Regions from separate parts of the Paenibacillus sp. FSL K6-1096 genome, predicted to be linked through region 3. Evidence: riboswitches for the same ligand, from Rfam matches in the RefSeq annotation. Region 3 holds a riboswitch; each other region holds the start of a gene.

Region 1 (7,990 bases), 2.3 Mb from region 3:
GGGCGATTGCGGACGTAATCGTCCGGTAACGCTGCAATTGTCTGAACCTTTTTTGTACCCCCAATCAAGCACCCCCATTAGATATGTAGATCTTTTTGGTGCTCTAGTGCAAGCACACGAAGCTTCAACTGCCCAAGCTCCTCCAAGACCGCCTGGTTGTGTTCGGACCATAGCGCCTGAACCTGTCCGGTAATCCGCGCTTCCATCCGCTGCTCCTCTGCCTCCTTGCGGTGAATGAGCTTATCTGCCAGGGAACGGGCCTCTTGACGGCTCACCTCTCCTTTTTTGACTAATTCCCCGACGGTTAGTTCAATTTGTTCTTTCCCCGCAGCCGCCAGGCCAATCCCCAGCATTATCGCTTTATCTAATGTTGTTCTCATTCGTCTCCAGCTCCTTATAAGATCATGATTTACTTGCTATACGAATTTGAATTTGATGCTTGAGCTCCTCCATGCTCTGTTCGGCAGCCTCCTCTCCCGCTCGGATACATTCCTGTGTCTTGGTAAAGTCAAAGGCTGCATAGGAGCCAACGTCAGGCCGGATCACATAATCCGCCAGCTTCAGGCTTGCATGTTTACGCTCGGCCGTCATTAGACTATACGAGCGGTAGACCACTTCGAACATATTGCGCGGCGGCTTATTCTCATGCTCTCTCGCCACGTCCACAGCAATCACATAATCGATATCCCCGCCCAGCACCTCCTCCACCGGCAGGTTGTTCAATACCCCGCCGTCCACAAGCATTTGATCCCCAGCCATCAGCGGTGCAAAAACACCTGGAAATGCGGTGGTAGCACGGAGTGCAACGCCCAGCTCACCTTCATCCAGCACCACCTGCTTGCCCCGAATCAGATCTACGGCAATCGCTCTGAATTCCACCGGAAATTGTTCGATTCGCAGGTCATGCTTACCGCGGCTCTGCAGCAATTCGTTGATTGTATGATGGACCGTATTGCCGGCAAACAAGCCCCTGTGCCGGATTCCTATATCCAGCAAACGGTATTTCGGTGTTCTTAGCAGCAGCTGTTCAATATCCCCGGCAGAGATGCCTGCTGCATATAGGCCCCCAATGGCCCCGCCCATGCTTGTGCCGGCAATCCGGTCTATCCGGATACCATGTCTCTCAAAAGCCTTCAATACGCCCAGATGCGCCAGCCCCCTGACGGCTCCGCCGCCCAATGCAAGTCCTGTTCTCCCCATATGGCACTCCACTTCCATCCGGATTTATTTTAATAAGTCACAAAAGACCCAAAAACTCAAAAAGCAGAAGCTTTGTCAAGCTAAAGCTTCGTGCAGCAGATCCAACAAGCGTTGTTGGTCTTGACTCGACAGCTGATCCATGATGCGGAGAAATTCGGATACCAGCTCTGTGAATTCGTCCCCAAGCTCGTCATTGATGGCTTGAATAACCGTCCCGAGAACCGTTCCGACAAACATCAGCATTCCGTTCTCTCTCTTCGGTGTTTTGGAGACCACAAGACGGATCAGCATTTCAGTTCTACCGCCCAGCTTCTTCACATAGACCAGCAGCAGTCCGAGAATATAGCCGCAGAATTCAATGCTGGATGACTTGGAAGGAATTTCGTTCATCATTCTTTGAATCAGGTCGTTAACATTGCCATTCTTTACGCTTTGGAGCAGATTGCGGATATGGGCCACCGTCTGCTCCCAGTCCGCCGGATTTAAGGAATCGCTCAAATTTTGTTTGAACAGGTCGGACGCCTTGACGGTTGGAGCAAACACTACCTGAGAACGTCCGGTGTCCTTGGAGTTCACTTCATAGCTGCGGGTTACAAACCCGAGCTTTTCGATTTCCTTCAGCATATCATAAGCCGTCCATTTACTGACTCCGAGTGAACGGGCCAACGTCTCATAATGAATCGGCAGGCTGGTGCGCTGATACAGTTCAACCAGCTGCCCCAATAATTGCAGCCGTCGTTTTGTAAGTGGCATAGATGCACCTCGAGAATTTTTGTTTTTTGGTTTTTTGGTTTTTTGGTTTTTTGTGTTTTTTATATTACCACTCCCTTCCTTCGTTCGTCAATCTAAGATTCACGGGCAGAAACGGCAAAGAACCCTCATTGGCTGAAGGTTCTTAAACTCTCAAGTCCTACCCTTGCTCCTTATCCCGGCCAAGCAGTCCGCTGAGCGCCTCAGTCACGTTCATGCCGGTAAGTGTCTGGGTCAGCTCTGGAACCTGGGCCATAATTTTGGCGATATCACCCGTAATCTTGTTCACGCCTGAAGAAGCGCCGTCCTGGGAGATGACCGTGATCTTGTCGACCTTGGCCAGCGGGGAGGCGATCTTGTCGGCCAGCTCCGGCAGAATCTTCAGGAATTCCACGGTCAGCGCCGCTTGCGTGAACTGCTTGTAGGCCTCCGCTTTCTTCTGCAAAGCTCCTGCTTCGGCTGCCCCGGCGAGCTGAACGATCTCCGCATTCGCCTTCCCTTTCGCCAGCTCTGCTTCCGCCGTTGCCAGCCCGCGCTTGGTCGTCGTGGCCGCTTCAGCTTCCGCCTCCAGAATCTGCCGCTGCTTGGCGGCTTCCGCTCTCATAATGGTCGCCTGATTCTCCGCCTGAGCCGGCTTGATCACTGTCGCCTCCAGCTCCTTCTGCTTCAGCTCAACTTCAATCTCGCGGACCGTCCGGTTGGCTTCGGCTTCCATTTGGGTGATTTTGACCTGCTCGGTGACCAGCGATTGCTTGATCTTGTTCTGTTGCAGTTCGTAAGCCAGATCCGCCTGCGCCTTCTTCACTTCGGTCTCCAGCTTGAAGTCGGCCTGCTTAATATTCAGCTCCTTCTCGAACAGGGATTCCTTCGCACGGGCTGCCGTTCCCGCTTCTATCGTCGCCTGGTGGGCATTGGCTTTGGCAATCGAGGATTCCTTCTCCGCCTCAGCCTGCTTGATCTGGATGTCGCGCTCTGCCTCCGCTTTGGCAATGCTGGCATCACGGCGGATACGTTCAATCTCGGGTACCCCCATATTGTCGATGTACCCTTTGTCATCGGTAATCTTTTTGATGGTGAAGCTGACGACCTCCAGCCCCATTTTGTCGAGGTCCTCTGAGCAGGTCTCCCGCATCTTGCTGTTGATCTCATCCGGGGTCTTCAGAATCGATTCGACCGACAGCTGGCCGATCAGTCCGCGCAGATGGCCTTCCACCGAATGCAGGATAATCGTCTCGCGGTCCTCCTCCGGCCGGTCAATGAACTGCTCGCTGGCGGTCAGGATTGCGGTGGGATCGCTTTTGATCTTAATCTGGGCGACGGCCTCCAGGTTGAGCTTGATGCCCTGCCGGGAGAACATGGCCTGCGCCGGAATGACATCGAAGCTCATCAGCATCATCGAGATGGTCTTATTGTTCTGAAAGCCGGGGATGACGAAGGTCCCGCCGCCTTGCACCACTCTTTTGCCGCCGAGGCCGTATACGATCATTGCCTGGTTGGGCGGTACCTTCTTATACGCGGTCACGATGCTGGACAGGACCAGCAGAATCACTACAACGATTGCTCCAGTAACATAGAGAATTAACATTAGCTCCGACACTCCCTATTCAATTTGTCCCATTTCCCGTTCAAAAAGCGTTACCGCTGCAAGCCCCTTCTCCACCCGCACAATAATCACCCGGTCGCCCCGGTTCAGCTCCTGTCCGGGTTCAGCCCTTACGCCGATGGAGCGCATGGTGCCGAGCAGCACATATTTCATCTCCCCGACGGCTCCGTCCGCTGCGGCGATGCTAATATATCCGAGCTGACCGGCCGGGTCATACTCCCATTCACTCATGCTGCTGTCGTACCGGGTCATGATCCGGGCCAGCACCGTATAGAGCAGAATGCCCGGCAGCAGGGCAATCACGGTGCAGACCAGCACCACTGGCAGCAATTGCATCCCGCTGAATTTTGTCAGCATGTAACCCGTGCCGCCCCAGACGGTGACCGACACCATCAGCGGCAGAATCGGCAGTACCCCCGGCCCTCCGGCATCACTGCCACCCGCATGGATATGTCCCGCCAGGCCATGCCCGTGAATACTGCCGCTGAGCAGGAGCACCAGCCCCGCCCAGAAGCAGACGATGAATACAGTAGCGATGGTAATCCCCTCCTTTCAGTGGATTGTGGTGATGAGTCAAGTGATTAATTATTGTTGTTATAAGATGTTGTATTACTATCGCCGTTACTAATCCGCCTGGGTTTCCAAGCAGGACTGCTTGGTTAGATGGGAGCGGAGGCGCAAGGTGGTTCGGGTGCACTAGTGCTCTTCATTAACTCTAACTCCCGTCCACTCTTCGCCCCCAGTAAACTTCCGGCTCCTTCCCCCCAGCCACTTCAAGCGCAACCTGAGGGCTTCCTCCCTTACCCGTACAGCAAAAAGACCACAGCAGCAACAGGGCTCTCCGTGGTCGGTTAATCGATCATGGCGCTCATCCTCTCTCTTCGAGGCTTACGGGGTTAGCTGACGGATTCGGGCAGCGAGATTGCCCTACCTTACCGGTGTCATAGCAGCACGCAGTAAGGATTCACCCCAGAGTGCAGCAGCATCACTTCCGCCGCTTCACCCGTTGGTTCCCCCGTTCCCGTAACGGAATTCAGCCGCCTGTGAGAACAGTGTTATGTCATTCGGTTGATGATTGAATCTTACGCCTGCGGCCCGGCAAAGTAAAACGCGGCAGTTGGCAAAAGAAGCCAAACCCGCCGTCCCTATACGAATGAAGGCGCATTCTTGCGCTGCGCTCTTATGCGGCCGGGGATTTGCTCGTTCTTGCGCCTTTTTGCGAAAGCGGGTTTATTCGTAAAATTTGAAATATTCACATTTCCGTCACTAGATGCTCATTGTGCAACATTGCCCTTTGGGCAATAATATAACCTATAGCTATTACTATTCAACCCATGCTATTCAGCGCAATAGCAGCAGAAAGGAGGAAACAGGAAGCTTGAATTCCAAACTGAACCTGCGGGACAAAAAAAAGGAGGCCACCGCCTACGCCTTGTCCACCGCCGCCTTTGAGCTTGCGCTTGAGCACGGCATGGACGGCTTCATTGTGGACGATGTGGTGCAGAAGGCCGGTTATTCCCGGCGGACCTTTGCCAATTACTTCTCTTGCAAGGAGGAGGCGGTCGCCGCTTATTTCATTGGCAATATTGCAGCCAAAGAGAAAGAAGAGGCGGATCACACGCTGGCCGCTCAGCCGCCGGATGCTACGCCGCTCGATGTCCTGTACAATCTGCTGAAACTCCAATTCACCTCGGAGTTCCTGCATAAGCTGCGGCAGTTCGTCTCCCTGGCGCATCAGCATCCGTCCCTGGAGCCTTACATTCTCAATGTCTTCCGGCATTTGCAGATCACCGCCCAGGAGACGCTGGAGCAGTTCACCCATGGACGGTATGCCGATGGATATACCCACCTGCTGGCCGGTGCCGTCTACGGGGCCTTCGTGCCCATTCTGGACGGACGGCTGAATGTGATGCTGCCGGGCGAGCAGCTGAGTGCAGACTCCGAAGCTATGCCGTTTGACCAATATTTGAATTCGATGTTCGCTTACTTACGCAACGGCTTCTAAATTTAGAGATACAGAGGAGAAACCATTCATGTCTACTTTTCTATACCGTTTAGGCAAATCGGCTTATGCCAGGCCCTGGATGTTCATTGCTGTCTGGATCGTCATACTCGGTGTGATCGGCACCCTTATCGGAGTGAACGGCATTCAGTCCAGCTCCGAGATGAAAATTGAAGGCACCGAGTCGCAAAAAGTGCTGGATAAGCTGTCCAAAGAGCTGCCCGCTGCGGCCGGAGGTCAGGCAAGTGTAGCCTTCACTGCACCTGAAGGCGAACGGCTGGACACGCCGGAGCGCGCTGCGTTGCTGCTGAAGGCGATCAATGATGTGTACAGCATGGAGTATGTCATCAACCCTGCTGAGCTGGCTGCCCAAGCAGCTGCTGCGGCTGGTCAAGGCGCTACCGATCCTTCTGCTGCCGCCGCAGGCCAAGGTGCTGCCGCCGATCCTTCCGCTGCCGCCGCAGGCCAAGGCGCTGCCGCGGCCCAAGCGGTCCCGTTCGGCCCGCTGATGGCTGACGGCATGCCTGTTCCCGGCGTAATGCTGTCGGCGGACGGCAATATTGCCTTGTTCCAGTTCCAGTTCACCGTGCAGCAGACCTCGCTGCCCTCCAATGTGCCGGATGATATCATCGACACAGTGACCGAGGTCGAACAGTCCGGCTCCGGGATTACAGCGATTCCAAGCGATTCGCTCAAAAGCATTCCGGCCATCGGCTCCACCGAAGCTATCGGAGTTGCCGTCGCCGCCATCGTATTATTCATGACGCTGGGCTCGGTGGTGGCCGCCGGTCTGCCGCTGATTACTGCGCTGCTGGGCGTGGCCATCAGTGTCGGAGGCGCCTTCGCGCTGGGCAGCCTGATCCAGATGAACGACATCACCCCGGTACTGGCCGTAATGATCGGTCTGGCTGTAGGGATCGACTACTCGCTGTTCATTGTGAACCGGCAGCGCCGCCTCATTCTTGATGAGAAGCTAAGCGCCGGGGAAGCCGCCAGCCGGGCGCTGGGTACGGCGGGAAGCGCGGTGTTCTTCGCCGGACTGACCGTTATTATTGCCCTGTGCGGGATGCTCGTTATCGGCATCGGCTTCCTGTCCACGATGGCGCTTGTAGCAGCGGCCAGTGTGCTGGTCAATGTTCTGCTGGCATTAACCCTGCTGCCTGCACTGCTCGGACTGGTCGGCGAGAAGATCGTGACCGCCAAAGCCCGGACCAAGCAGACGGCCGCCGCCAAGCAAGCGCAGCACAGCTTCTCGCACCGCTGGGCGAATGCCACTGTGAAATTCCGCTGGGCCATCATTATTCTCGTCGTGCTGGTGCTGGGAACAGCTGCTATCCCGGTCAGCAAAATGGAGCTGGGCATCCCGTCCGGCGCCTCAGCGAACCTGGATACACCTGCCCGCCAGAGCTATGATGTAATCTCCAAGGGCTTCGGCGAAGGCTTCAACGGACCGCTGCTGCTGGTCGCTGAGCCGAAGAATCCGTCCGACAAAATTTCCATGCCTGTCCTGGGCAAACTGATTCAAGAGCTGCAAATGCACGATAATGTGACCCTGGTCTCACCGCTGGGCACGAATCCCGCCGGTGATATCGCCATTATCAGTCTGATTCCGAAGACGGGGCCTACAGACACCGCAACCAGAGACCTAGTAGAGGAGCTGCGTGATCCGGCCTCCGCTCTGACGGACGGCAACAATATTACTCTGGGCGTGACCGGCTTCACCGCCATCAACATTGATATGTCTTCCAAGCTGGCTGAAGCCTTCCCGGTCTATGTCGGCATCATAGTCATTCTGTCGCTGATCATTCTGCTGCTGGTCTTCCGCTCGATTATCGTTCCAATCAAAGCCACGCTCGGCTTCGTGCTAAGCATTCTGGCCACCTTCGGCGTGACCACGGCGGTCTATCAATGGGGATGGCTGCACTCGCTGTTCGGCTTCGATACCGGCGGACCGCTGCTGAGCTTCATGCCGATTCTGGTCACAGGCATCCTGTACGGGCTGGCTATGGACTACCAGGTCTTCCTCGTCAGCTCGATGCGTGAGGCTTATGTCCACGGCCGCCACGGCAAGGACAGCGTCATTCACGGCTATGATCTGGCCAGCCGTGTGGTCCTGGCCGCAGGAGTCATCATGGTATCCGTCTTTGCCGGCTTCATCTTCGCCCCTGACGCGATGATCAAGCAGATCGGCTTCGCCCTGGCCTTCGGCATTCTGATCGATGCCTTCATCATCCGGATGACGCTCGTTCCGGCCGTCATGGCCGTCTTCGGCGACAAAGCCTGGTGGCTGCCGAAATGGCTGGACCGCCTGCTGCCGAACCTTGATGTAGAAGGCGATAAGCTGATCGCCAGACTGAACGCAGAGAGCGGACAGAAGCAGCATTAATCTCTCCTGTCTTCCCCTGCACCAACAGAGCCTGCGGCTTCATGCCGCA
Region 2 (7,990 bases), 3.3 Mb from region 3:
ATGCGCGCCATGCATATGGACGTTGCAGTGTCTTATGATCTGCTCCTGCTGGCGTTCTCCCTGATTATTCCTGTGGCCGCTTCTTATATGCTGCTGGTGATGCTTAATAATCCCCGGACCCGCAGCCGGACTTATCTGGGGCTGGGCGGTCTTCTGTTCAGCAGCGGCATTCTGATCATGCATTTCAGCGGCATCTGGTCGATGCGGATGGCTGCCAGCTATGAGCAGGGAGCGTTCTCGCTCATTCTGGCGGTGCTGTTCGCCCTGATTATTCCGGTCGTTACTGCGTCTTATGATCCTAAATGGCTGGAGAATTCCTATAACATGTTCAGTGTCAAAAAGCTGCTGCTGGTGTTCACGCTGACCGGTTCGTTCGCCGGCATCCATTATGTAGCCATGGCCGGGTTCGTCTTCAAGGCTGATGAATCGCTTCTCTACACCGGGCAGACTCCGCTGCTGAAGGATTCAGTATTAGGCTTGATCCTGGGAGGAGCCTTTCTGTTCATTGTGTCGGTGGTCCTCGGACTTCTATATAGAGACCGCCAGCGGATCATCCAGTCGGCAGCATTTCATGAGCAGCGGTATACCGCCTTGTTCGAGCATAGCCCGGATATGGTGATGTGTATCGACCCGGCCCGCAAGAAGATCATCAGTGCCAATCCTTCCTTGCGCAGCTTGACAGGGTATGGAAGAGAGGAACTGGGGGATTATAAACACATCTTATACAGTGACCGGGACGAGAACGCAGTCAGGGAGGCTGTGCTTCGTGCATCGCGCGGCCAGTCGTCCAAGCTGGAGCTGAAGATCCGTACCAAGGGCGGCGAGCAGATGGTCTGCAGCGTGACCGTCTTTCCCTTGCAGCATCATGCCGATCAGCTGGTCTATATCGTAGCCGAGGATATCACCGCCCTGATGAAGTATCAGCAGGAGCTGATTCAGGCCCGGGATGCCGCAGAGAGTGCGGTTACGATGAAAAGCGAGTTTCTGGCCACCATGAGCCACGAAATCCGTACCCCGCTGAACGGAATTATCGGCATCAACCAGCTGCTGTCCGATGAGCTGACGGACCCGGGGCTGCTGGAGCTGCTGCAGCTGCAGAGTACAAGCAGCCATGCGCTGCTGCATGTGATGAGCGACATTCTGGATATCTCCCGCCTGGAGGCGGAGGGGCTGACGCTTGCGAAGGAGCCCTTCCAGCTGAAGGTACTGCTGCAGGAATGTGTAGATCTGTTCGTGGTCAGTACCAAAGACAAGCCGGTATCGCTTCATCTGGAGATTGAAGAGGGGCTGCCTGACCATTATGCCGGAGACAAGGCAAGAATCCGCCAGATTCTGATTAATCTGGTCGGCAATGCCGTGAAATTCACTCCCTCCGGCTCTGTTACGGTCAAAGCGGAATCCTACGGCATCCGCGGGAGTGCGCAGGCGCTCCAGTTCACGGTGCGTGATACCGGGATCGGCATTGCGCCGGATAAGCTGAAGCTGCTCTTTCAATCGTTCACTCAGGTGGACGGCTCGCACAACCGCAAATACCCCGGCACAGGCCTGGGGCTGGCAATTTGCAAGAAGCTGGTCGATCTGATGCAGGGTGAGATCTGGGCGGAGCCGGCAGAAGGCGGCGGCACCCGGTTCATCGTCCGGATTGTACTGCAGTCGCTGGAGCATTCCCCAGAAGTGTTCTTTGGAAGCCACAGAGGGGATGACGGAGCCTCCTCGTCCGGGGCCACAGAAGCCGGATAATGGGTTTGCCAACAGCAGAGGTTTAATTATATACTAATGAAAAGTAACTGAACTTTAATCACCTTAGTCCAGAGGACGGAAAGGAACTCTCTTTGAGCAAAACGAAAAAGAATAAAGTCACGGTTCCCCAAATGAGCAAGCAGGACAAGCGCAGGGCAGAGCTGGAGCAGCAGAAGCAGAAGACGAGAATTGTGATCGTGAGCACGATAGCTATTGTCATCATTATTTTTGTCGGATTATATCTGCTCGCCTCCAAAGACACGGACTCAGATTCCAATGCTGCTCCGATTTCGTTTAATTACAGCGAGATGATGCGGCTCGGCAAGGAGGATGCTCCGGTGAAGATCGTGGAGTTCGGCGATTATAAGTGTCCGGCATGTGCCCAGTTCACTGGAGTGATTAAGCCGCAGATCGTTCAGCAGTATGTGGAGCAGAATAAGGCGTCCTTTTACTTCGTGAATCTGGCCTTTATCGGCCCTGACTCCCGTACCGCCTCACTCGCTGCGCTGTCGGTCTATCACCAGAACCAGGAGGCCTTCTGGAAATACTTCGATGCCATCTACGCGAATCAGGGTGCCGAGGATAAGGAATGGGCCACTCCTGACTACATGGTGAGTCTTGCCAAGCAGCTGGAGCTGCCGGTAGATTACGATGTCCTCCGCAAGGATATTGACGAACGCACCTATGAGAAGGAGCTCGACCGGGATATTCAGTTAGGAACGGATTCCGGGGTAACGAATACACCTTCATTGTTCGTGAATGGAGTCAAGGTGAAGGAGCCGTTTAATATGGAAGAGATTGATGCACGGATTCAGGAAGCAGCGGGAGCTGCGGCAACCCCATGACCGGCTTCTCCGCCTTCTGCCGCCGCAATTGTCTCTATCTGGCCTGGTTCGTCTGTGTAGTGGCTGTAGCGGGAAGCCTGTATCTCAGTGAGGTGCTGCACTATGAGCCCTGCAAGCTCTGCTGGTTCCAGCGGATCTTCATGTACCCGCAGCTGTTCCTGCTGGGGATCGCGACCTACCGGGCGGACAAGCGGATCATTCCGTACGTGCTTCCCCTCAGTCTGATCGGCGGCAGTATTTCCATCTATCATTACGCCGAGCAGAAGATTCCTGCACTCAGCAAGGTGATTCCCTGCACCATCGGCGTCCCGTGCAACAAGGATTATCTGAACTGGTTCGGGTTCATCACCGTCCCTCTGCTGGCCCTCATCGCATTTGCATTAATTGCTGTTCTGCTATGGACTGGCCGCGAAGAGGAAACGGCAGAATAAGTGCTGCACAAATATCTTCACAAACCCTGTAAAATCACGTCTTAAAGGGATAATGAAAGAGAATGAAAGATCTAGACTTACCGGATCATTGATTTGGTGGTTTTGGATGCTTTTCATTCTTTTTTCATTTGTTTCACCGCTTTACGGAAGGGGCATTGTAGCTTAATATTAGTCCTTGTGAGAAGTTGAATACGCGCTGAATTTTCCGGAAGGAAGAACGGGGGAACCACACTTTGGCCTTGGCCAAAAGGGGTGAATCGGGAGCGGGTTTCAGGACCTGTAACCGTAGGGCTGCCACAGCCCGAATCCGCCAGCTAACCTCGTAAGCAACAGTGGGATAATGACCATGCACTCTTAGGCATGCGGATCATTTCCGTATGCTTATTTTGGTGCCTGCATTTATGAAATCCACTTATGAAAACAGCGCACGGAACCCCGATTCAACTCAACCAAGAGAGGAACTGTTACTACAATGGTAAGCAAGGTAAAACGACTATTGATCGGGCGTCCGATGAAGTCGAACGAACTCGATCATGAAAAGTTATCCAAGGTGAAAGCACTGGCTGTCCTGTCTTCTGATGCGCTCTCGTCGGTAGCCTACGGAACAGAACAAATCTTAATCGTACTGGTCGCCGCCGGATTTACCGCGATCTGGTATTCCCTGCCAATTGCATTAGCCGTATTGGGCCTGCTGGCCATTCTGATTCTGTCTTACCGGCAGACGATCTTCGCTTATCCACAGGGCGGGGGGGCCTATATTGTCGCCAAAAGCAACCTCGGGGTTCATACCGGCCTCCTGGCCGGAGGCTCGCTGCTGGTCGATTACATCCTGACGGTGGCGGTAAGTGCCTCGGCGGGTACGGATGCGATTACCTCCGCTTTTCCGAGCCTGCATGGTCATAGTGTACTTATTGCGGTATCCGTTATTCTGCTCTTAACGATTATCAACCTGCGCGGGGTAACCGAATCGGCGTCCTTCATCGCCATCCCGGTCTATCTGTTCGTAGTCTCGATCTTTGTCCTGATTATCTCAGGGGTCTTCAAATACATGACCGGCGGCACCCATGCCAGCGTTCCCGAGATTGGCTCGGCCGTCTCGAACGTGAGCATGTTCCTGCTGCTGAAGGCGTTCAGCTCCGGCTGTTCTGCGCTCACCGGGGTGGAGGCGGTCTCCAATGCCATTCCTAACTTCAAGGCCCCTGCGGAGAAAAATGCAGCAAAAACGCTGATGCTGATGGGCCTGATTCTCGGCATTATGTTCACCGGAATTACGCTGCTGGCCTACTGGTACGGGATTGTACCGGATGAGAAGGCGACAGTGGTCTCGCAGATTGCCGAGTCCACGTTCGGCCGCGGCGGGTTATACTTCTTCATTCAGGGAATTACGGCGGTGATCCTGTTCCTGGCGGCCAATACAGCCTATTCCGCCTTTCCGCTGCTGGCATTCATGTTCGCCAAAGACAAATATCTGCCTCATGCCTTCATGGTGCGCGGCGACCGGCTGGGCTTCTCCAACGGGATTATTTTCCTCGGCATTATGTCCGCGTTGCTGGTAGCTGCGTTTCACGGGAATACAGAAGGCCTGATTCCGTTATATGCGGTCGGGGTATTCATTCCGTTCACCCTGTCACAGCTGGGGATGATGGTCCAGTGGTACCGGACGAAGCCGCAAGGCTGGCAGAGCAAGTTCGCCGTGAATACGGTCGGGATGCTGACCACGTTAACGATTACGCTGATCTTCATCATCACCAAGTTCTCCAGCGTCTGGATGGCCTTCATCTTCCTGCCGGTCGTGATCTTCGTGTTCCACCGGATTCACCGCCATTATATGAACATTGCCGACCAGCTGCGGATCTGTCCGGCTACCGACAAGCCCTGCATTAAGGGAAGTACTGTGGTCGTGCCGGTGGCCGGGGTTACCCGGGCCGTACTGCATTCGATCAGTTATGCCAAGTCGCTGACGGATAATGTGGTTGCAGTATATGTAGGCTTCGATGAGGAAGAGATTCATAAGATGGAGCAGAAGTGGGAGGAGTGGAACCCGGGCGTGCGCCTGATCGTGCTGCGCTCCCGGTACCGCAGCATCATCCGCCCGCTGGTGAAGTTTATCGATACCGTGGAGTGGAAGACCGCTGCTACAGACCATATTACCGTTCTCATTCCGCAATTCGTGACCAAGCACTGGTGGCAGGCGGTGCTGCATAATCAGACCAGCTTGTTCATCCGCTCTTATCTGATGAATCAGAAGGATATAGTTATTGCGACTGTACCTTTCCATTTGCACAAATAATATAGAAGATTCGATGAAGACGGCTGTCTCTGCGTGGTGCGGAGGCGGCTGTTTTTCGTTTTTATAGTTGACAGAGAGAATGAGAATCAATATCATCAGTATAGACAAGGTAAAGGTAACAGGACTTTTGCCATTCATGAGGGGAACATACAACAGGAGGGGTACTCAATGTTTTCGTTCAACCTGCAAGGATCAGGAAGTGTGAAGCTGGCGGTGGCCGGACTGATGACCACAACACTGCTGCTGTCCGCTTGCGGAAATAATAATGGCAATGCAGGCAGTAACGATGCAGCAGCCACCGCACCTGCGGCAACAATGGAAGCTGCTGCGGAGGCTTCAGCGGCACCTGCAGCAACTGCCGCACCCGCTGTGGAGAAGACCGTAACGGATGCCATGGGTCATCAGGTGACTGTTCCCGCTAATCCTCAGCGCGTCATTGCTTCTTATCTGGAGGATTATCTTGTAGCGCTTGGCGTGACTCCGGTTGCCCAATGGTCTACTAAGAATGGTACTCAGAAATACCTCGCTGCTGAGCTTAAGGATGTTCCGCCGATCAGCTATGATCTGCCGCTGGAAGCAGTCACCAGCTTCACGCCGGATTTCCACATCGTCCAGTCGGAAGGCACAGTTCAGAACGGTCTCTATGACCAGTTGAACAAAATCGCACCAACCTATGTACTTGGCGATGAAGTCAGCGGTGACTGGCGAGCAGCCTTGCTCAAGATCGGTGAGCTGCTGAACAAGACTCCGGAAGCTGAGAAGGTCATTGCAGACTATGATCAGAAAGCTGCTTCCGCCAAAGCTGCCGTCTCTGCTGCTATCGGTGATGATTCAGTAGCTGTTCTATGGTTGGTGTCAAAGAACTTCTTCATCGTAGATGAGACCCGCAGCAGCGGTGCGGTATTGTATGGCGATCTTGGAGTGAAGCTTCCGAATCTGGTGACTGAGATTCCTGAGGAGTCCAGAGCACCGTGGAACCCGATTTCACTTGAGAAATTGTCTGAGCTGACTGCTGAGCATATCATTCTGGTGAACAGTGACAAGGCAGACGGAGCTGAGATTACGGAGGGGGCTGTCTGGAAGGGGATTCCGGCCGTCAAGGCAGGGAATGTTCACGAGTTCGGCAAAGATACCAGCTGGCTGTACAGCGGTCCTATAGCCAATTCCAAGACCATCGATGATATTCTGAGCAGCTTTGTAAAATAAGTTCTTTATCTGCGGAGCATTGTGCAGGCTTTTATATCCTCAGGATATAGGAGCCTGCCTCTTTTAAATGTTGAACAATATCCATATCTTTGCGATAATGAGAATCATAATCATCTATAATAAGGAGACGGGTAATGGCTTCATCCACAGATTCTGCTCTGAAAGCTCCTTCTGATGAAGGAAACACACGTGTCCGCTCGCGGCCGGCTGCCGCAGCAGCGATTCTCGTGCTGGGAATAGCGGCGATTCTCTTCGGACTGATGATATCTGTATCGGTTGGCGCAGCGGATATCCGGCTGGCTACCGTATGGGAGGCAGTCTTCCGGTTCAATCCGGAGCTGCCGCAGCATCAGGTCATCCGGGAGCTGCGTATTCCCCGGGCTGCCGCTGGAGCACTGGTGGGCGCATGCTTTGCTGTGGCCGGGGCAATTATGCAGGGTATGACCCGCAATCCGCTGGCGGATTCCGGACTGCTCGGGCTTAATGCCGGGGCGGGCGTCGGCTTGGCCCTGGCCTTTGCCTTCGCACCTTCGTTATCCTTCACGTACATCATGATGTACTGCTTCATTGGAGCGGCTGTGGCCTCGCTGCTGGTGTTCGGAATCGGTTCACTCTCTCACAGCGGTCTGACTCCGCTCCGGCTTACTCTGGCCGGTGCGGCAGTAAGCGCCTTGCTGCTGGCGGTCAGCCAGGGCATCGCCATTCTGTTCAGCCTCTCCCAGGATATCGCATTCTGGATGGCCGGCGGGGTTGGCGGAGCGAGCTGGAAGCAACTGCAGATTATATTTCCTTGGGTCGCGGCAGCCCTCATCGGTTCGCTGATGCTATCGCGCTCGATTACGCTATTGAGTCTGGGGCGGGATGTCGCCGCAGGCCTCGGCCAGCGCACCCGTCTAGTACAGGCTGCAGGGATGATTATCGTGGTCATCCTCGCAGGAGCGGCGGTGTCCACGGTCGGTCCGATCGCTTTTGTCGGATTAATGGTTCCTCATATTACGCGTTATCTCGTCGGGGTAGATTACCGCTGGATTATTCCCTGCTCCGCGGTCCTTGGCAGTATTCTGGTCCTGGTTGCCGACATTGCGGCCAGAATGATTAATGCGCCTTATGAAACACCGATAGGTGCCTTGATTGCCGTATTCGGTGTACCGTTCTTCATCTATCTGGCCAGCAAACGCAAGGGGGAGCTGCAATGAACAGGACCCTGTCAATCCTCCCGGCAAAACAACGCCGTTCCAGAGATATCAGTATTCTAACCTTACTTGCCGTACTTATCTTCATTCTGTTCCTGGTCAGTATGAATACCGGATTTATGCGGTTATCACCGCTCGAAGTTCTACATACTCTGTCCGGCAACGGCACCAAGCAGCAGCAGCTGATCCTGTTTGATTTCCGGCTGCCGCGGATTGTGATCTCCCTGCTGATCGGTGCAGGCTTTGCGGTATCCGGGTCTATTCTGCAAGGCTTGTCGCGGAATG
Region 3 (7,990 bases):
TAACAAAATCATTTTCTATTTCACGGCTGAGGGCCGCGTCGATTTCCGTGAACTGGTCAAGGACCTGGCGAGCATATTCCGCACCCGCATCGAGCTCCGGCAGATCGGTGTGCGTGATGAAGCCAAGATGCTGGGCGGACTTGGACCCTGCGGGCGGGTGCTCTGCTGCTCCTCCTGGCTGGGTGACTTCGAGCCGGTGTCGATCAAGATGGCGAAGGATCAGAATCTCTCGCTGAACCCGACCAAAATCTCCGGATTATGCGGACGGCTCATGTGTTGCCTGAAATTTGAGCATGATAACTATGAGAGCACGAAGGAAGAAATGCCGGCCGTAGGCAAGATGGTGATCACCTCGCTCGGTGACGGCAAGGTTGTCGGAATTAACGCCGGAAGCCGCACCGTTCATGTACAGTTGTTTGAAGTGGGCAAAGTTAAAGAACTTCCAATGGATGATGTTGTCGTCAAGTAAACCATTATAAGGTTACTTTCGGGGTGGAGACTTGGAGAACAAGAATATATTTGCACACATGCAGGAGATGGAAGCGCAGATTGATGAGATGCGCGCCACGCTTGGCGATTGGAAACAGACGGTCAAAGAGCTGATGGAAGCCAATCAGAAGCTTAGTCTGGAGAATGAGCAGCTGCGTATCATACTAAAAAGGGAAGCACCTTTGGATAAAACCGCCCTTTCTGCTGAGGCCGAGGCCATTCTTGCGGCTGAAGGGAAAGAAGAGGTGGTCGGGGAAGGTTATGATAACCTGGCCCGGCTGTATCACGAAGGCTTCCATATCTGCAATGTCTACTTTGGACATTTGCGGACAGAAGGCGATTGTCTGTTCTGTCTTTCGTTTCTTAATAAATGAGGATATCCAGCCGTAGGAGATTGTCGCCTACGGTTTTTTTGAATGTTGCGCAGGCTATGCTGCTGAAGGCATAGGCTTCACCATAAGTTGAGGAGAATACGATGACCCAATCATTTCATAATTCATCTGTGCCGGTATATGAGGCGGAACGGATTGATGATCTGCTGACCCATAATCTGAAAATCATCCAGAGCGATGAAGTGTTCAGCTTCTCGATGGATGCTGTGCTGCTGGCCCGGTTCGCCAGTGTTCCCCCGCGCGGGAGAGTGCTTGATCTGTGTACGGGCAACGGGGTCATTCCCATGCTGCTGACGACGCGGACGAAGGCTGCCATTGAAGCTGTCGAAATTCAGCCCCGGCTGGCCGATATGGCCCGGCGCAGTGTGGCGCTTAACGGGCTGGAGGAGAGAATCCAGATTCATGAGGGAGATCTGCGGGAGCTGCATACTACGGCAGGCTATGGCGTATATGATGCCATTACGGTAAACCCCCCTTATATGCCGCTGAATGGAAGCGATCTGAAGCTGAATAGCCATCAGGCAATGGCCCGCCATGAAATCGGCTGCACGCTGGAGGAGGTCATTCAGGCCTGTGTACGGCTGGTCCGCACCGGGGGCAAAGTCAGCATGGTGCACAAGCCGCAGCGGCTGGCCGATATCATTAGTCTGATGCGCAAGCACCGGCTGGAGCCGAAGGTGATCCGCTTTGTGCATCCCCGTGCTCACTTAGAGGCCAATATGGTGCTGATTGAGGCTGCGCGGGACGGGAAGCCTGAGGTGCGTTTACAACCCCCGCTTATCGTATATAATGAGGACAATCAATACTGTCCGGAGATTCTGGACATCTACTACGGGAACAAAGAGGATATCCGCCAATGAAGATACAATGCCAAAGCAGCTTTCAGAATAACCAGGCTGGAGCGAAGCCGGACGGATGCGGGAAGCTGTATCTGGTAGCGACGCCGATCGGCAATCTGGAGGACATGACCTACCGTGCCGTCCGCATGCTGAAGGAATGTGACATCATTGCTGCAGAGGACACCAGACAGACACGCAAATTACTGAGCCATTTCGAGATTACGCCGTCCCTGCTGTTCAGCTATCATGAGCATAATAAGGCCGCCAGCGGGCCTGAGCTGATACGCTATATAATAGAAGGTAAAAATTTGGCATTGGTTAGCGACGCCGGCCTGCCGGCGATTTCCGACCCTGGTGCCGATCTGGTCGCGCTGGCCGTCAGCCACGGGATTCCGGTCATTCCGGTGCCCGGGGCGAATGCCGCCTTGTCTGCTCTGATCGCATCCGGTCTGCCCACTTCCAGCTTTACCTTCGTAGGTTTTCTGCCCCGTGAGCGCAAGGACATCCGTACCGTTCTGTCATCCCTGCGTGCGGCACAAGGGACACTGCTCTTCTACGAGTCCCCGCACCGTGTCGCCAAGACACTGGCGCATCTGCTGGAAGCGTTCGGCAACCGCCGGGTCACGCTGGCGCGTGAGCTGACGAAGCGTTATGAAGAGTTCCTGCGCGGAACCCTGGAGGAATGCCTGGCCTGGCTGGAGGAGCATCCACCGCTCGGCGAATACGTCATCGTACTGGAGGGGGAGAGCAAGGAAGAGGCAGAACTGGCCGAATCCTCCTGGTGGCGCGAGCTTGAGGTGGAGGCGCATGTTGCCCACTATGAAGCTTCAGGCTTACCACGTAAAGAGGCTATGAAAAAAGCCGCGTCCGACCGCGGCCTGTCTAAGAGGGATATTTATAACTCGCTGCTCGAGCGGGAATAGAAGATTACTTTGGAAAAAGAAATATTTAAAGGGTATAACTGGTTGTAAATGGTTGAAATTTATTTATATAATAGGTAACAAGCGGTTGGGATTAGCTAACTAATAGAAGCATTCTTATCCAAATCATCCATGGTGTGATGTTCCAACTATATAAAATAAATCCTTCGGCACTATAACTCCTGTCATGGTCGGCGAAGCCGCCATAAGGTCTTGTCATGGCTGGCGAAGCCACCATAAGGTCTTGTCATGGCCGGCGAAGCCGCCATACCGCGCAGCCGCCGTAGGCAATATGCCTATGGCGCCCCCCTCGCGGGTAAGGCCCTGAGGACGTACCGTCAGGGAGTCCGAGAAGGGCCGGTCCTGCGCCGAACATTGCTTCCTTCCGCGCCAGTTGCAGGGATTCGCCGAGCTTCCAGGTGTCCAGAGGGCAGGTGCCCTTTGGGGCCCTCCCCGTGGGGAGGGTTTGGGAGGGGAAGCAGCAGATTTTATAAGTCAAGGTTGTGAAATGGTTGTAAAAATGCTTTCTAGGGAAAAGGGGAATCCGGGGAAAGTCCCCGGAAATTAAGATAAAAAAATACCTCCCGCGCGAACAGGAGGCCAAGGAGATATAAAAAGGTTAGAATTAACAATTGGATTAGTTCCTATTATACCCTATTTATCTTAGTTTGTCACAGGGGTAGGGATAGTAGAAATACATTCATGGCAAACAATTTTACCCTTGAAGTAAGTTACATTCTCAGCATTGCCGCAGAAAATACAAGCAGGCTCGTATTTCTTAAGCATGATCCGCTCACCGTCCACGTAAATTTCGAGCGCATCTTTTTCTCCAATGCCAAGGGTGCGACGCAATTCAATCGGAATAACGACCCGTCCAAGCTCGTCTACCTTACGTACAATTCCTGTTGATTTCATCATTACAATCGTTGCTCCTCTCAATGTTCAAAAGCGTCATTATTCGACATTCTTCACTGTTTTATGATATTTATAATACCAACCATTCCCAAAACAGTCAACCTTTTTTGAGGTTAATTTTAAGGAATCTTTTGCGAAAACTTTTATTCCGCTGGGGAACAAGCATTTTCTTTACAAAGAGCAGTAAAAGTCTTTTGTCGATTTGTCAGTACAATAATCGTCAACTTTCGACATTATATGACACTATTTCTTATAAAACAAGAAAAGGAGTTGAGCTCATGAGGCAGCCTTTGTCTGAAGAGAAAGTATTTAAGGACCCGGTTCACAACTATATTCACGTGCAGGACACCATTATTTGGAGACTGATTAACACCCCGGAATTCCAGCGTCTGCGGCGCATAAGGCAGCTTGGCACCTCTTATCTGACCTTCCATGGCGCAGAGCACAGCCGGTTCTCCCATTCGCTTGGCGTGTATGAGATTACCCGCAGAATCATCTCCCAATTCGAACGGAGCGGCTACAAGGACTGGATGCCTGAAGAAAGACTGCTTACGCTGTGCGCCGCGCTGCTGCATGATCTGGGACATGGCCCGTTCTCCCATTCTATAGAAGAAGCTTTTGAAATGGATCATGAGGACTGGACCCGGCGGATTATTCTGGAGGATACCGAAATTACGGCCATCTTGCGCGATGTGGCAGATGATTTCCCCGCCAAGGTGGCTTCGGTCATTGCCAAAACCTATGAGCACGAAATTGTTGTCAATTTGGTGTCGGGACCGCTGGATGCCGACCGGATGGATTATCTGCTGCGGGATGCGTACTATACAGGGGTGAATTACGGAACGATCGACATCGACCGGATTCTGCGGATGCTGCGTCCGTATGACGGCCGGGTGGTGGTCAAGGAATCAGGAATGCACGCTATCGAGGATTATCTGATGTCCCGTTATCAGATGTATTGGCAGGTCTATTTCCACCCGGTGACCCGCAGCTCGGAGATTATTCTCCGGCAGATTCTCCGCAGAGCCAAGGAGCTGGTGCTGGAGGGACATGCCTTCCGGTTCATGATTGAGCCATTAAGCGATTTGTTCAGCGGAGAGGTGTCGGTGGCCCAGTACCTGCTGCTGGATGAGGCGCTGATGCAGACGGCCTTCATGCAGTGGACGCTGGAGGACGACCCGGTGCTGAGCGATCTGTGCAGCCGGTTTATTCACCGCAGGCTGTATAAATATGTAGAGACGGAGCATCTCGATTCCGAGACGATTGACGAAATCCGCCGCAGCTTCTCAGCGGCCGGGCTGCGTGCCGATTATGATCTGGAGATTGATTATCCCACCGATCTGCCTTATGATGTGTTCCGTCCGGGAGACGGATTCGACAGCAAACAGATCCTGCTGCTGGACCGGCATGAGCGGCTGAGGGAAATCTCTGAGGTCTCGGATATTGTCCGCTCGATCAGCGGAATACACCGGGGGCGGTACCATCTTTATTTTCCGCAGGATAAGGTACAGAAAGCCCTTCCGCAGCTGCCGGCAAGGATAGCAGAAATTTTCGCCAGGTAACCGCTTAAGCTTGACCCTATACTATAGAAATTAAGGCAGAAAGGATGTTCATTCATGCAGTTATTCGACACACATACCCATCTGGATGCGCCGCAATTCGACGAAGACCGCGAAGAGGTGATTGCCCGCGCCCATGCCTCCGGAGTCAGCAAAATGATCAATATCGGCTTCAACCGCGAGACGATTCCGACCACGATGCAGCTTGCTGAGCAATATGATTATATTTATGCAGCGGTGGGCTGGCATCCCCAGGATGCGGTCACTATGAAGGACGGGGACCTCGAATGGATTGCTTCCCTGTGCGCCCATCCCAAGGTCGTTGCCATCGGCGAGATCGGGCTGGATTACTATTGGGATACCTCTCCGAAGGATGTGCAGCATGAAGTATTCCGCAAGCAGATTGGCCTGGCCCGTGAGCTGAAGATGCCGATCAGCATTCATAACCGGGATGCCCATGAGGATGTTGTCCGCATTCTCCGCGAGGAGAAGGCCAGTGAGGTGGGAGGCGTGATGCATTCCTTCTCCGGGAGCTGGGAGACTGCCAAAATGTGTCTGGATCTCGGGTTCCATTTGTCCTTCGGGGGGCCTATCACCTTCAAGAACGCCAGGGTGCCCAAAGAGGTGCTTGCCCAGACTCCGCTGGACCGGCTCCTGATCGAAACGGACTCGCCATACCTGACACCACACCCGTTCCGGGGCAAGCGAAATGAGTCCGCTCATGTGAGATTGGTCGCCGAGGCAGCAGCGGAAATAAAAGGCTTGGAATTACAGGAATTGGCGGAAATTACGTATGCGAACGCACTGGAACGATTTGGGATAGTCTGAAAAAGCGAGTAAAAGCGGTCAAAAATGAAGTATAGCCGATATATTGAACTTTTTTAATCGAAAAACAGCCGGATATTACAATATTTTAATGATTTTTTTACGTAAACGTGGTTGAATCGTCCTTTACAACATGCATCAAAACAGGATATCATCTTTTCAGTGCAGTGAGCTGTTGTTTCAGTGACAGCCACTTATTCATGGATCGTCTCGCTTAATCTCCGTATGGAGAACGGGGGAACCGATAATTGCTCTGCCGCATGAACGTACCTAGCACAGCACAGAATTGCCGCAGACAATTATTTGATTTCTTTACGTGGTCTTTGGGGTGAATTTAAGGGCAACCGCCGTGAGCGGGTGACCTAAGATAGGGCATCTCTCTTATGCCCGAACCCGACAGCTAACCCCGTAAGCGTAAGTAAGAGAGGAAACCTCGTGCATAGCCGCCTGTATTCGACACCGGAGAAGCCACGAAAGAGTCCTCTGTGAACTCTTTCTTGGCTTTTTTGTTTTGAATATTGCGGATGATCCCGGCATACTGTTATATAACAGATCCGGGAGTCACCATGCCGAGAGGCGATCCATGAGCAGGAGACGCTGAAGCAATGCGGGCGTATCCTGTTGTAATCTCAAACTTAGTTTCGTCAGAAGTGATTCAGTCACCTTGATATACTTGGACGACGGGGCTATGTAAGGAGGATGGAGAGAGTGGGCGTATTCCAACCAGAGGTATCCCATGATTCGCAATCATCCAGCAGGTCTTTCGCATTACGGTGGAAGCAAGTCAACCCCCGGGTATTATTGCTTGCCGGTGTGTTATCCCTTGTGATCGCACTGTTCATTCTGCTGTACGTACACGGTCAGAGCAAAAAGGAAATTACTCTAGTCATAGACGGACGGGTACAGACGCTGGAGACGCGCGAGGCGCTGCTCAGTGATGTACTGGCCAAAGAACAGATATCGCTCCAGGAGCATGATGAATTATCTTTTGCCCTTAGTGATGAGATAAAAGACGGCGACCGTGTCGTTATTAACACCGCACAGAGGTTCATCCTTACGGCGGACGGAAAGACAAAGGTATTATTCACGACCGAGGATACTATTGGTCAGGCAATCGGCAAGCTGGGCTATAGCCTGGAAGGCTTAGACAAGATTTACCCTTCGAAAGACACCGCAGTATCTGCCGATATGAAAGTCAAGATTGTCCGGGTTAACAAGCAGGTCGTCCAGCGGACCACCAACCTGCCGTTCCGGGTCATCAAGACAGCAGACCCCTCATTAACCAAGGGAACCGTTCGGGTAGCACAGGCAGGCAAGCCGGGCGTAATGATCCAGCACATCGAGAAGGTCTATCACGATGGCGAGCTGGCATCCATGCGCATGATCGGCAAGGAAGTACACACAGTCACCAAAGACAAGGTGATTGCCGTGGGCACCAAGCCTCTTCCTAAGCCCGTTGTTGTGGCCACAACTTCCAAACCCGAAGCAACCTCCAAATCATCCAAAGTCAGCGCTAAGGCGAACAAGGTAACGAGCAAGGCAGGCGTGAATTTTGAGTATAAGCGCATGATCAAAAATGTATCCATGACGGCGTATTCCTCGCAGGAGCCGGGTATTGGAACCCGTACCGCCTCAGGCACACGTGTGACAGAAGGGCGTACTATCGCTGTTGATCCGAATGTAATTCCGATTGGCTGGTGGGTGTACATTGAAGGATTAGGATTCCGCCGCGCAGAGGATACCGGCGGTGCCATCAAAGGCAATAAGGTGGATGTCTATTACGATTCACTGAGCCATGCGCGTAATTTCGGCCGGAAGTCACGGACCCTCTATGTCATCGGACCGGTGAAGCCGGAGCTGAATTAACGCGGGACTTTTGCAAATTAGCGGTATATAGGATATAGTGAGGGAAGCACTTACGAAGCTTGAGAGCTGCCGCTCATCACTTATACATTCTTTAGCCAAAAAGAAGGGGAGCGAATCCTCTTCTTTTTGCGTTCTGGAGTAAGGAGTCAACTTATCGATGATCAAGGAATTAATTGTTGTGGAAG
Region 4 (7,990 bases), 550 kb from region 3:
TTGAAGTCCCGCAGAATGCCAGACTGGGCAAAATGTCCAAGGGCGAGCGCCGCAAGTTCGAGCTTGCTGCCGCGCTTGCAGCGAAGCCCCGGCTGCTGCTGCTGGATGAGCCGTCTTCCGGCCTGGACCCTTTTGCCTGGAAGACTATGATAGATGTACTGCATAAATACATGGAGGAGCACGAGGCCACGGTCGTCATCTCGACCCATATTGTGGATGAAGTCAGGCGGCTGGCCGATTACATCGTGCTGATGCATCAGGGACAGCTGCTGGGAATGGCTGAGAAGGACAGTCTGTTCAGCTCATGGACAGAGCTGTGGGTACAAATCGAAGGCGAGCAGGAGCTGCAGGAGCTGGCAGCCGAGCTGCCGCAGGCACTGGAGCTTAAGTTTACGGCGCCGGGGATGGCTTCACTTTTAACCCAACAAATTTATCTGTATGAGAAACGCATCCAGGATTTAGGCGTAAAGGTACTGAAGAGCCGCAGCCTGGAGCTGGATGAAATCCTAAGCTTATGGACCCGGGGACATCGTCCGGTTCTGATCGACCAGAAGAGAGGGGAATAAGAATGGAAGCATTGCAGTTGGAGCAGGTAGTGAAGCAGTACGGCGAGAAGACAGCAGTCAACGGAATTAGTCTCAAAGTGGAGCGGGGCGAGATTTACGGCCTGCTGGGTGCCAACGGCGCCGGCAAAACAACGACCATGCGTATGGTCCTCGGTCTGATCTACCCGGACGGCGGCCGTATCCTATATAACGGTAAGCCTTACAGCAAGGAGCTTCAGCATCTGACAGGATATCTCCCTGAGGAACGGGGGCTGTATCCGAAGGTTAAGGTCAGCGACCAGATTATCTATCTGGCCCGGCTGCGCGGGATGCCGGCCAGTGAGGCGGATAAGAGCCTGAAGTATTGGCTGGACCGGTTCGATGTTCCGGAATACTACAATAAGAAGATTGAAGAGCTGTCCAAGGGTAACCAGCAGAAAATGGGCTTCGTCGCTGCCGTGGTTCACAAGCCGGAGATCCTCATCCTGGATGAAGCCTTCAGCGGCCTTGATCCGGTGAATGTGGAGCTGCTGAAGGATACGGTCAAAGAGCTGCGCGATCAAGGCACCAGCATCCTGTTCTCCACCCACCGGATGGAGCATGTCGAGGAGTTATGCCGCAATATTACGATTCTTGACCGCTCGAATACTGTCGTTCAAGGTGATATCCGGGAGATCAAGAAGGGATACCCGCGGGAGCATGTCGTCCTGCGCACTGCCGGAGAAGTGACCGGGCTGGCGGAGATTGCCGGAGTGACCGGAGTGGAGCGGCAAGAGCGGGGATATCTGCTGTCCATCAGCGAGATTGGCGCTGCACAGCGCATTCTGCAGGCGGCGATGGCTCAAGGCGAGGTCGAGCATTTCGAGATCAAGGAACCGACGCTAAACCAAATCTTCATCAGAGCGGTGGGTGAATCCAATGAATAAAATGGCAACCATTATCGGCTTCACATTCAAGAACAAGGTAAAGACGAAATCCTTCATGATCACTACCCTGATCCTGGTTCTCCTGCTCAGCATCGGGATGAATATCCCTTATCTGATCAAGGTGTTCAAGGGAGAGGACGGTGCCAAGGACGCGACACAGATCGGAGTCGTTGCCGAGCAGGGCTTCCGGCCTGCCGAGCTGCTGCTTGCTTATACCCCGCCGGCTGAAGCAGAAGATAAAGTCGTATTCACCGCTTATCCTTCCGCCGAGGATGCAACGCTTAAGCAGGGGATTGAGGATGGGAAAATTGAAGGGTATCTGACTTTTGCCGCAGAGGGCAGTGAAGGTGTGCCCCCGGTAACGTATCACAGCAAAGACGGAGACATCAGCAGCAAGCTGAGAACGAATCTGCAGGCCGCCTTGCAGCAGGTGAACACCGGCCTGATTGTCGGCGACAAGCTGACCGAGAGCCAGGTGGCGGCGATCTTCGCTCCGGTGTCGATCGATACCGCGCAGCTTAGTACGGACGGGGCTGCGGGAGGCGCAGACCAAGTTCGGGATAAACCGCCCATCAATTATGTGGTGGTCTACGTCCTGCTGATGCTGTTCTTCATGTCCGTCATGATGACCGGCAACATGATTTCAGCCGAGATTACCTCGGAGAAAAGCTCGCGCATTATGGAAATCCTCATTACCAGCGCTTCGCCGTTAACTCAAATGTTCGGCAAGGTCATCGGCATTTTCCTGGTCGGACTGATGCAGATTGCCATTATCTCGGCCAGCATTGCAGTTAACCTGATGCTGCCGCACAATTCCGGCATTCTGAGTGATTTTGATATGGATCTGGGCCAGCTGGATGTAGGAATTCTTGTATATGGCTTCATCCTGTATATCCTGGGCTACTTCCTGTACGCCTTGATGTATGCCGCCGTCGGCTCGATTGTCAGCCGGACCGAGGACCTCGGCCAGGCTGTCATGCCAGTGATGATGCTGGGCTTCGTCAGCTTCTACCTGCCGCTGTTCAGCATCTCGAACCCGGATACGCTGCTGGTCAAGGTAGCCAGCTTCGTGCCATTCACCTCTTCGCTCAGCCTGCTGCTGCGCATCGGGGTCGGGGAGGTCGCCCTCTGGGAGATCATGGTCTCGCTGGCGATCCTGCTGGCGACCACCTTCCTCTTCGGCTGGCTTGCCGCCAAGATCTACCGCACCGGCGTCCTGATGTACGGCAAGCGCCCTAGCATCAAAGAGATCAGAAAAGCGATGAAGGCTTATAAAATCTAAGAGTGCACACAACTAAAACCTAAGGGCATAATGGATTTCGCGCAAGGGATGCTGGCAGGATTGTAAGTTACGGGCTGCTTAGACGCTTGTGACCTAATGAATAGTTGTTGTAGAAAGACCCGTCCAGTTCAATGGACGGGTCTTTCTTTGAAACCATTGAACATTAATGAAAAAAATACCATAAAAGTATTGATAGAGGAAGGAATAATATGCAAAATATAACCATATCTAGATTTAATAACTTATGAGGGAGAGGTGCATTATCTACATGCAGAGCAAAAGGAAAGCGCTAACAATTTAGCTTGTAGCATTGCTAACGTTCACTATTCCTATCTTAAATTCTACTGCAAACGCACATGAAATTTATTATACCGGTCCAACGAGTAATCCGACTGCTTATCCAATTAAATGGGATAATATCAGTAATGGTAAGGCTTATTTGAAAATTAATGGAGATAACTTAAGCACTGAATACAGTAGCGCATATACTACTGCCTCATATTTATGGCCCACTTACTCACAAAAAGTAACAACAAGCCAAACCAGTTTTGGGGCTTCCACTCTGGATATTGCCTCGACCACTAAAGCCTATTGGGACCAAAGATTCGGTATTATAGGAACGGGCGTACTTGGAATAACTGACTCTAAGTCAACCGACGGATACATTATTAATTCTTCCAATGTACAAAACTCCTCAAGGAAAATTAGATATGCACAAATTTTTATGACACCCTATACTTCCATGTACAGTGGCTCCAATCCAACTATTCATAAAATTGCAACAATTACACATGAAATTGGCCATGCCCTCGGGTTAGGCCACCCTAACGAACTCTATTACCCAACTAATGCTGAGTCCATTATGAGAACTGGTGGAAACTATGAAGATTATTATGTTCCAAGACCACATGATACTAGTGATTTAAATAATAAATATTAAATATGTTAATGGAGGGTTGAGATGAACATCAAAAAAATAATAACTGCTGCCGCCACGGCATGTATTGCTTTTGGATTAATCACAGGCTGTTCTGGTCCTTCCTCTTCCACTACGGATAAGTCTTCAGCCACCAGCCTATCACCAGAAAAAATAAACGAACTGCGTAAGGAGTATCCATTATCCACGGGCTCACCACAGAATGTCGATCTGCGGGATCTGACGTTTAAAGAGGTGCTGGATTATACTGATTCGGTCATTATAGCTGAAGTGGTTCAGCAAATGCCGGATTTCAGTGTGGACTTGATTACTGAACCTGGCACTCCAGAGGGTAATCTGGCAGAGAAATTAGAAGCATCCGGTGAGGAGCCGTACCGGCCGGAGTTCACCTCATTTCAAGTGAAGGTCGAGGAAGTTGTTACGGGTGAAGAGGTTAGCGACACGATTAACCTTATCTATAACTCTGAGTTTAAAGGAATTGAGCCAGAACTCAAACCAGGCATGAAGATTGTCGCAGCGGTCAAAAAGGGTGTCGGTAAAGAGCAGGAAGGAAGCTACTCTTTTACCCGGTATGGCACGTATTATGTGGTCGAAGACGACTATGTGCTGTCTGCATTTGAGGGACAGACAGAAGAGATGAAGGCCTTCTCCCGGGAGACCAATGGTTATAAGCTCGATCATCTCATTGCCGAGATTGAAGCGATGAAGGGGAATTGAGAATCCCCCACCAGCCCGCCCAAACTGGTTAAACATCTGCCGATAGTGTACCTTAGTACTATTAGCAGTTGGGAGTGATGAGTGGTTATGAAGAAAAGTAGAGGAATTCCCGTGCTGGTTGCGGTCTCGATTCTGCTGATTATTATCAGCAGCCTGATTCCTGCAGACCGGTCTACGTGGCTGGGAGCGTTACAGACCTTGCTGCTGGGTTTGGGGCTGCTGGGCTGCTGCATGGCGTTCATGCGGTTCGTCAAGGGCGGGAAGGGCAAGCGCTGATCTGCGCCATGAGTTAGAGCCGTAGCGGAAGCTGCGGCTTATTGCAGGTTCAGGCCCCTGTGATCAGACCACGCCCTCCCCCTCACCCCGCCGTAGGCTGGTGGACCGCCGGGATCTGGGAGCTGGCAGCCGCCATCTGTTCCCTTATGCTTCTTAGCTGGACCTTCAGCTCCGGGATGCTGCGCTGGAGAATTCCGCTGATGTCGGACAGGGGAAGCTGCAGGCCATACCATAGAGCGCTGACGGTCATATCCTCCCAGCTCAGCAGGGCACAGGTACAGCGGCTGCGGTCCGGGGCCAACAGGGCACACTGCCGGATGCACTCGCGGTAAGCGTCCGCAGCGCCGGCATTATCCGGGAGGCGGCCCTTTGCCCACTCTGTATAGAGCGCTGCGAAGGTAGCGGCAGCGGCTTGTTCGGCGCGGGCTCCTTTTTCCAGCAGCAAGCAGCTAAGGGCATAGACAGGTCCGCTGTAGTCCTGGACATAGTCGGTGAATCCGGCAGCGGCTGCTGCCTGGGGTAAGGGGTCTGGCATGTGGACACGTTCCTTCCTGAATGGCTAACGGATGGGTAAGGCTTCATTAAGCGCAAAAAACCGCAGACAGAGGAAGACCTCTGCTGCGGCTAGTGGTGCAGGCGGAAGACGCCTGACGCCATAACGTGGCGGATCATGATCTCTCTCTTGGCGCTTACGAGGTTAGCTGCCGGATTCGGGCGGTGAGAGTCGCCCTACCTGCCGGAGACGGCGCAAATGGCCCTCTCCTTCGGATTCACCCCAAGTCGGCCTGACGGCCGGATGGTTCCCCCGTTTTCCGCATAGCGGAAATTCAGCGTGCATGAATATGCTAATTTTCATGAATGCGTTCAATTGCTTTCAACACGAATCATACTCTTTTCAGGAGCCCTTTGTAAAAATGGAAAAGAGTGCTTTTTGCCTTGTTTTCAGTAAATGGCTGTATGGCTAATCATCTGGAAGCCAAAACTCATATATGTAGCTGATTATCTGCCATTTATCTCGCTCAATCGCCGGTTTATGTTTTTTTAGCCAATTTACGGTCCTATCACCACCACAGCGGGCTATTCTGATTCTTCCAGGCAATGATCCGCTTAACCTCACGAACCGATCCCGTTGTAATTTCATAGCCGCTGCGCTCTGTAGCATGAAGGTCCAGGAAGTGCAGCATGCCTCCGTAAGTCCCCACGGCCAGCAAGGTCTCATCTGGATTGACAGCTAACCCTGATATGGTGCTCCCGGCATAGTAACGCCACAGTTCTTGGCCTTCTGCATTAATGAGCCTCAAGTAGCCATAAGCATCGCCAATGACAACACCATCCTCCAGAGCGGCTGCCGCATAGACCCGGGCTTCCTCGTTCACGACCGGATAATCCTGTTCCGCAGGGAACTCGCCCGCCTCCACCTGTTCAAGGGACACGGCAAGGGTAGCACCATTATAGAAGTGGCAGGCATTGTACCATACGCTGCGCTGATCCTTCGTAAATATAGTATAGTGCGGGTAGCTGGATTCCGGATTGAAGCTGTGCACCTGCCCTGTAGTGATGTCATACAAAAGATGATCGCTGCCCTGGCTGCCAAGTGCGATCCATCTTCCGTCCGGCGATACAGCACCATGCGCCATATCAATCTCGATATGCTCCATCTCATCTTCCTTATATTCTTCGAGATCCGGGTGCAGCAATTTCACGCTCCATGACTTCTCTTGCGATTGCTCGACCAGGAAGATTCCCTGGCTGGTGACCAGCAATAACGCATGTCCTTCGTTAAAAGGAATCACTTCTTCCAAGGGTAACTCCTGATCCAGGCTGTCTATGTTCAGAACGGGAAAGTCCGGGTCCAGCGATTGAATCTTCCCGTTCAGCTCCCGCCAGGAAAGCTCAGCTACAACTTCTCCCTGCAAGGTGCTGTCCATGGATTGCATAATGGTAATGCCTTGCTTGCCCGCGAGGGCATGGAGCTGATTGCCGGGAGAGGCCCCGACCAGGCTGTATCCGCTAAATACGGAAAAAGCCTCATTGTGCACAGTCACCACAGCATTATTCTCCCAGGGTGAGCCGGTGCTGAAGACGACATCATCATTACTTATAAAATGGATACCGCGAATCGCCCGCATTTCCTTCTGGAACTGCCGTTCCAGCGGCCACGTTGCTGCCGGCAGCTGCTCCCTCAGCTCAGCGATCTTCCCCTGCTCATTAGCCCCGCGGATCATTTTATAGACCTTGGCGGCAAGGGCAGAACGTGAATCCCCTGCGGGCTCATCCCCCGCCTTGTCCCAGCCTTCAGTCAATCCTTTATGGACATAATAATTAATATCGTTAACATAACGTTGTCCTTCTGCGCGCCATTTGGCGGCGGCGTCTTCTTGTAGCCAGTTCAAATGATCATTCCTCCTATTCCAGATATATGTAATTATACAATATTATCATTTATGAATCGCCGATCCCGGCTTGACTTGGACCATACTCCAGCGATTATGATTTGAGACGAAGAAGGAGGTGGACGGCATGGAGCCTGTATACACCATTGCCGAGGTTGCCAAGCGGACAGGGCTTACCCAGGATACCATCCGCTATTATGAGAAGATCAAGCTATTGCCTCCGGCGACACGCAAGGAGAATGGCCAGCGCGCATACAGCAGGCAAGAGCTGGACCGGGTGCATTTTGTGGCGATCCTCAAAAGAACCCATATGCCGCTGCGCAGAATTCAGGAATATATCGCGGCTTCTGCCCAAAGTGACTATGAGGCATGTTATCAGGTGCTGGACGGGCACCGGATGCTGATTGAGGAGCAGCTTGCTGAGCTGACGGATGCGCTGGAGCTGATGAGATACAAGCTTAAGAACTTTCAGGAGATCAAGGACGGCAGGTTCATCGCCGAAATGGAACGGAGGAGGGACGGACAATGAATACAGAATGGAATGATGTGCGGGGGAGACAGCACCCGATTCCTTCAGGCTATGATGCGGACACTACAGCAGAGGAAGTTATACAAGGACATGATCTCAGCGGTAAAATAGCGGTCGTGACCGGCGGGTATTCCGGTCTGGGCCTGGAGACCACGCGTGTGCTGGCTGCGGCCGGCGCTAAGGTGATTGTGCCGGTACGGACACCGGAGAAAGCGCGGCATACCCTGGCCGGCATTCCCGGAGCCGAGATTGCAGCGCTGGATTTGCTGGACCCGGCATCGGTTGATGCCTTCGCCCGGCAGTTCCTGGACTCCTGCCGTCCGCTTGATATCCTGATTCACAGCGCCGGAATTATGGCTACGCCGCTGACCCGGGATGCCCGCGG

The links. Region 3 has a riboswitch for cyclic di-AMP ahead of MHI24_RS16570 (3D domain-containing protein). Riboswitches for the same ligand answer to the same signal wherever they lie in the genome.
Region 1: it holds a riboswitch for cyclic di-AMP, as region 3 does, so the genes downstream of both, MHI24_RS06600 (hypothetical protein) here and MHI24_RS16570 (3D domain-containing protein) in region 3, are expected to answer to the same signal.
Region 2: it holds a riboswitch for cyclic di-AMP, as region 3 does, so the genes downstream of both, MHI24_RS01635 (APC family permease) here and MHI24_RS16570 (3D domain-containing protein) in region 3, are expected to answer to the same signal.
Region 4: it holds a riboswitch for cyclic di-AMP, as region 3 does, so the genes downstream of both, MHI24_RS19010 (hypothetical protein) here and MHI24_RS16570 (3D domain-containing protein) in region 3, are expected to answer to the same signal.

The regions. Positions count from the first base shown of each region.
Region 1 covers NZ_CP150274.1:1,458,387-1,466,376, forward strand. The annotation lists gene MHI24_RS06575 (AarF/ABC1/UbiB kinase family protein) at 1-64, opposite strand, end outside; gene MHI24_RS06580 (hypothetical protein) at 78-380, opposite strand; gene MHI24_RS06585 (patatin-like phospholipase family protein) at 403-1,200, opposite strand; gene MHI24_RS06590 (Lrp/AsnC family transcriptional regulator) at 1,276-1,953, opposite strand; gene MHI24_RS06595 (SPFH domain-containing protein) at 2,111-3,535, opposite strand; gene MHI24_RS06600 (hypothetical protein) at 3,551-4,051, opposite strand; cyclic di-AMP (ydaO/yuaA leader) riboswitch at 4,424-4,602, opposite strand; gene MHI24_RS06605 (TetR/AcrR family transcriptional regulator) at 4,932-5,558, shown strand; gene MHI24_RS06610 (MMPL family transporter) at 5,587-7,941, shown strand.
Region 2 covers NZ_CP150274.1:379,681-387,670, reverse strand. The annotation lists gene MHI24_RS01650 (ATP-binding protein) at 1-1,740, shown strand, start outside; gene MHI24_RS01645 (DsbA family protein) at 1,833-2,585, shown strand; gene MHI24_RS01640 (disulfide oxidoreductase) at 2,582-3,016, shown strand; cyclic di-AMP (ydaO/yuaA leader) riboswitch at 3,201-3,360, shown strand; gene MHI24_RS01635 (APC family permease) at 3,489-5,306, shown strand; gene MHI24_RS01630 (ABC transporter substrate-binding protein) at 5,475-6,512, shown strand; gene MHI24_RS01625 (iron ABC transporter permease) at 6,647-7,708, shown strand; gene MHI24_RS01620 (iron ABC transporter permease) at 7,705-7,990, shown strand, end outside.
Region 3 covers NZ_CP150274.1:3,712,422-3,720,411, forward strand. The annotation lists gene MHI24_RS16535 (stage 0 sporulation family protein) at 1-469, shown strand, start outside; gene yabA (DNA replication initiation control protein YabA) at 501-863, shown strand; gene MHI24_RS16545 (tRNA1(Val) (adenine(37)-N6)-methyltransferase) at 965-1,741, shown strand; gene rsmI (16S rRNA (cytidine(1402)-2'-O)-methyltransferase) at 1,738-2,643, shown strand; gene MHI24_RS16555 (AbrB/MazE/SpoVT family DNA-binding domain-containing protein) at 3,304-3,558, opposite strand; gene MHI24_RS16560 (HD domain-containing protein) at 3,834-5,117, shown strand; gene MHI24_RS16565 (TatD family hydrolase) at 5,172-5,942, shown strand; cyclic di-AMP (ydaO/yuaA leader) riboswitch at 6,141-6,369, shown strand; gene MHI24_RS16570 (3D domain-containing protein) at 6,648-7,805, shown strand; gene rnmV (ribonuclease M5) at 7,963-7,990, shown strand, end outside.
Region 4 covers NZ_CP150274.1:4,260,193-4,268,182, forward strand. The annotation lists gene MHI24_RS18980 (ABC transporter ATP-binding protein) at 1-566, shown strand, start outside; gene MHI24_RS18985 (ATP-binding cassette domain-containing protein) at 569-1,471, shown strand; gene MHI24_RS18990 (ABC transporter permease) at 1,464-2,753, shown strand; gene MHI24_RS18995 (zinc-dependent metalloprotease family protein) at 3,064-3,693, shown strand; gene MHI24_RS19000 (hypothetical protein) at 3,715-4,407, shown strand; gene MHI24_RS19005 (hypothetical protein) at 4,495-4,683, shown strand; gene MHI24_RS19010 (hypothetical protein) at 4,766-5,218, opposite strand; cyclic di-AMP (ydaO/yuaA leader) riboswitch at 5,354-5,526, opposite strand; gene MHI24_RS19015 (hypothetical protein) at 5,745-7,076, opposite strand; gene MHI24_RS19020 (MerR family transcriptional regulator) at 7,204-7,605, shown strand; gene MHI24_RS19025 (oxidoreductase) at 7,602-7,990, shown strand, end outside.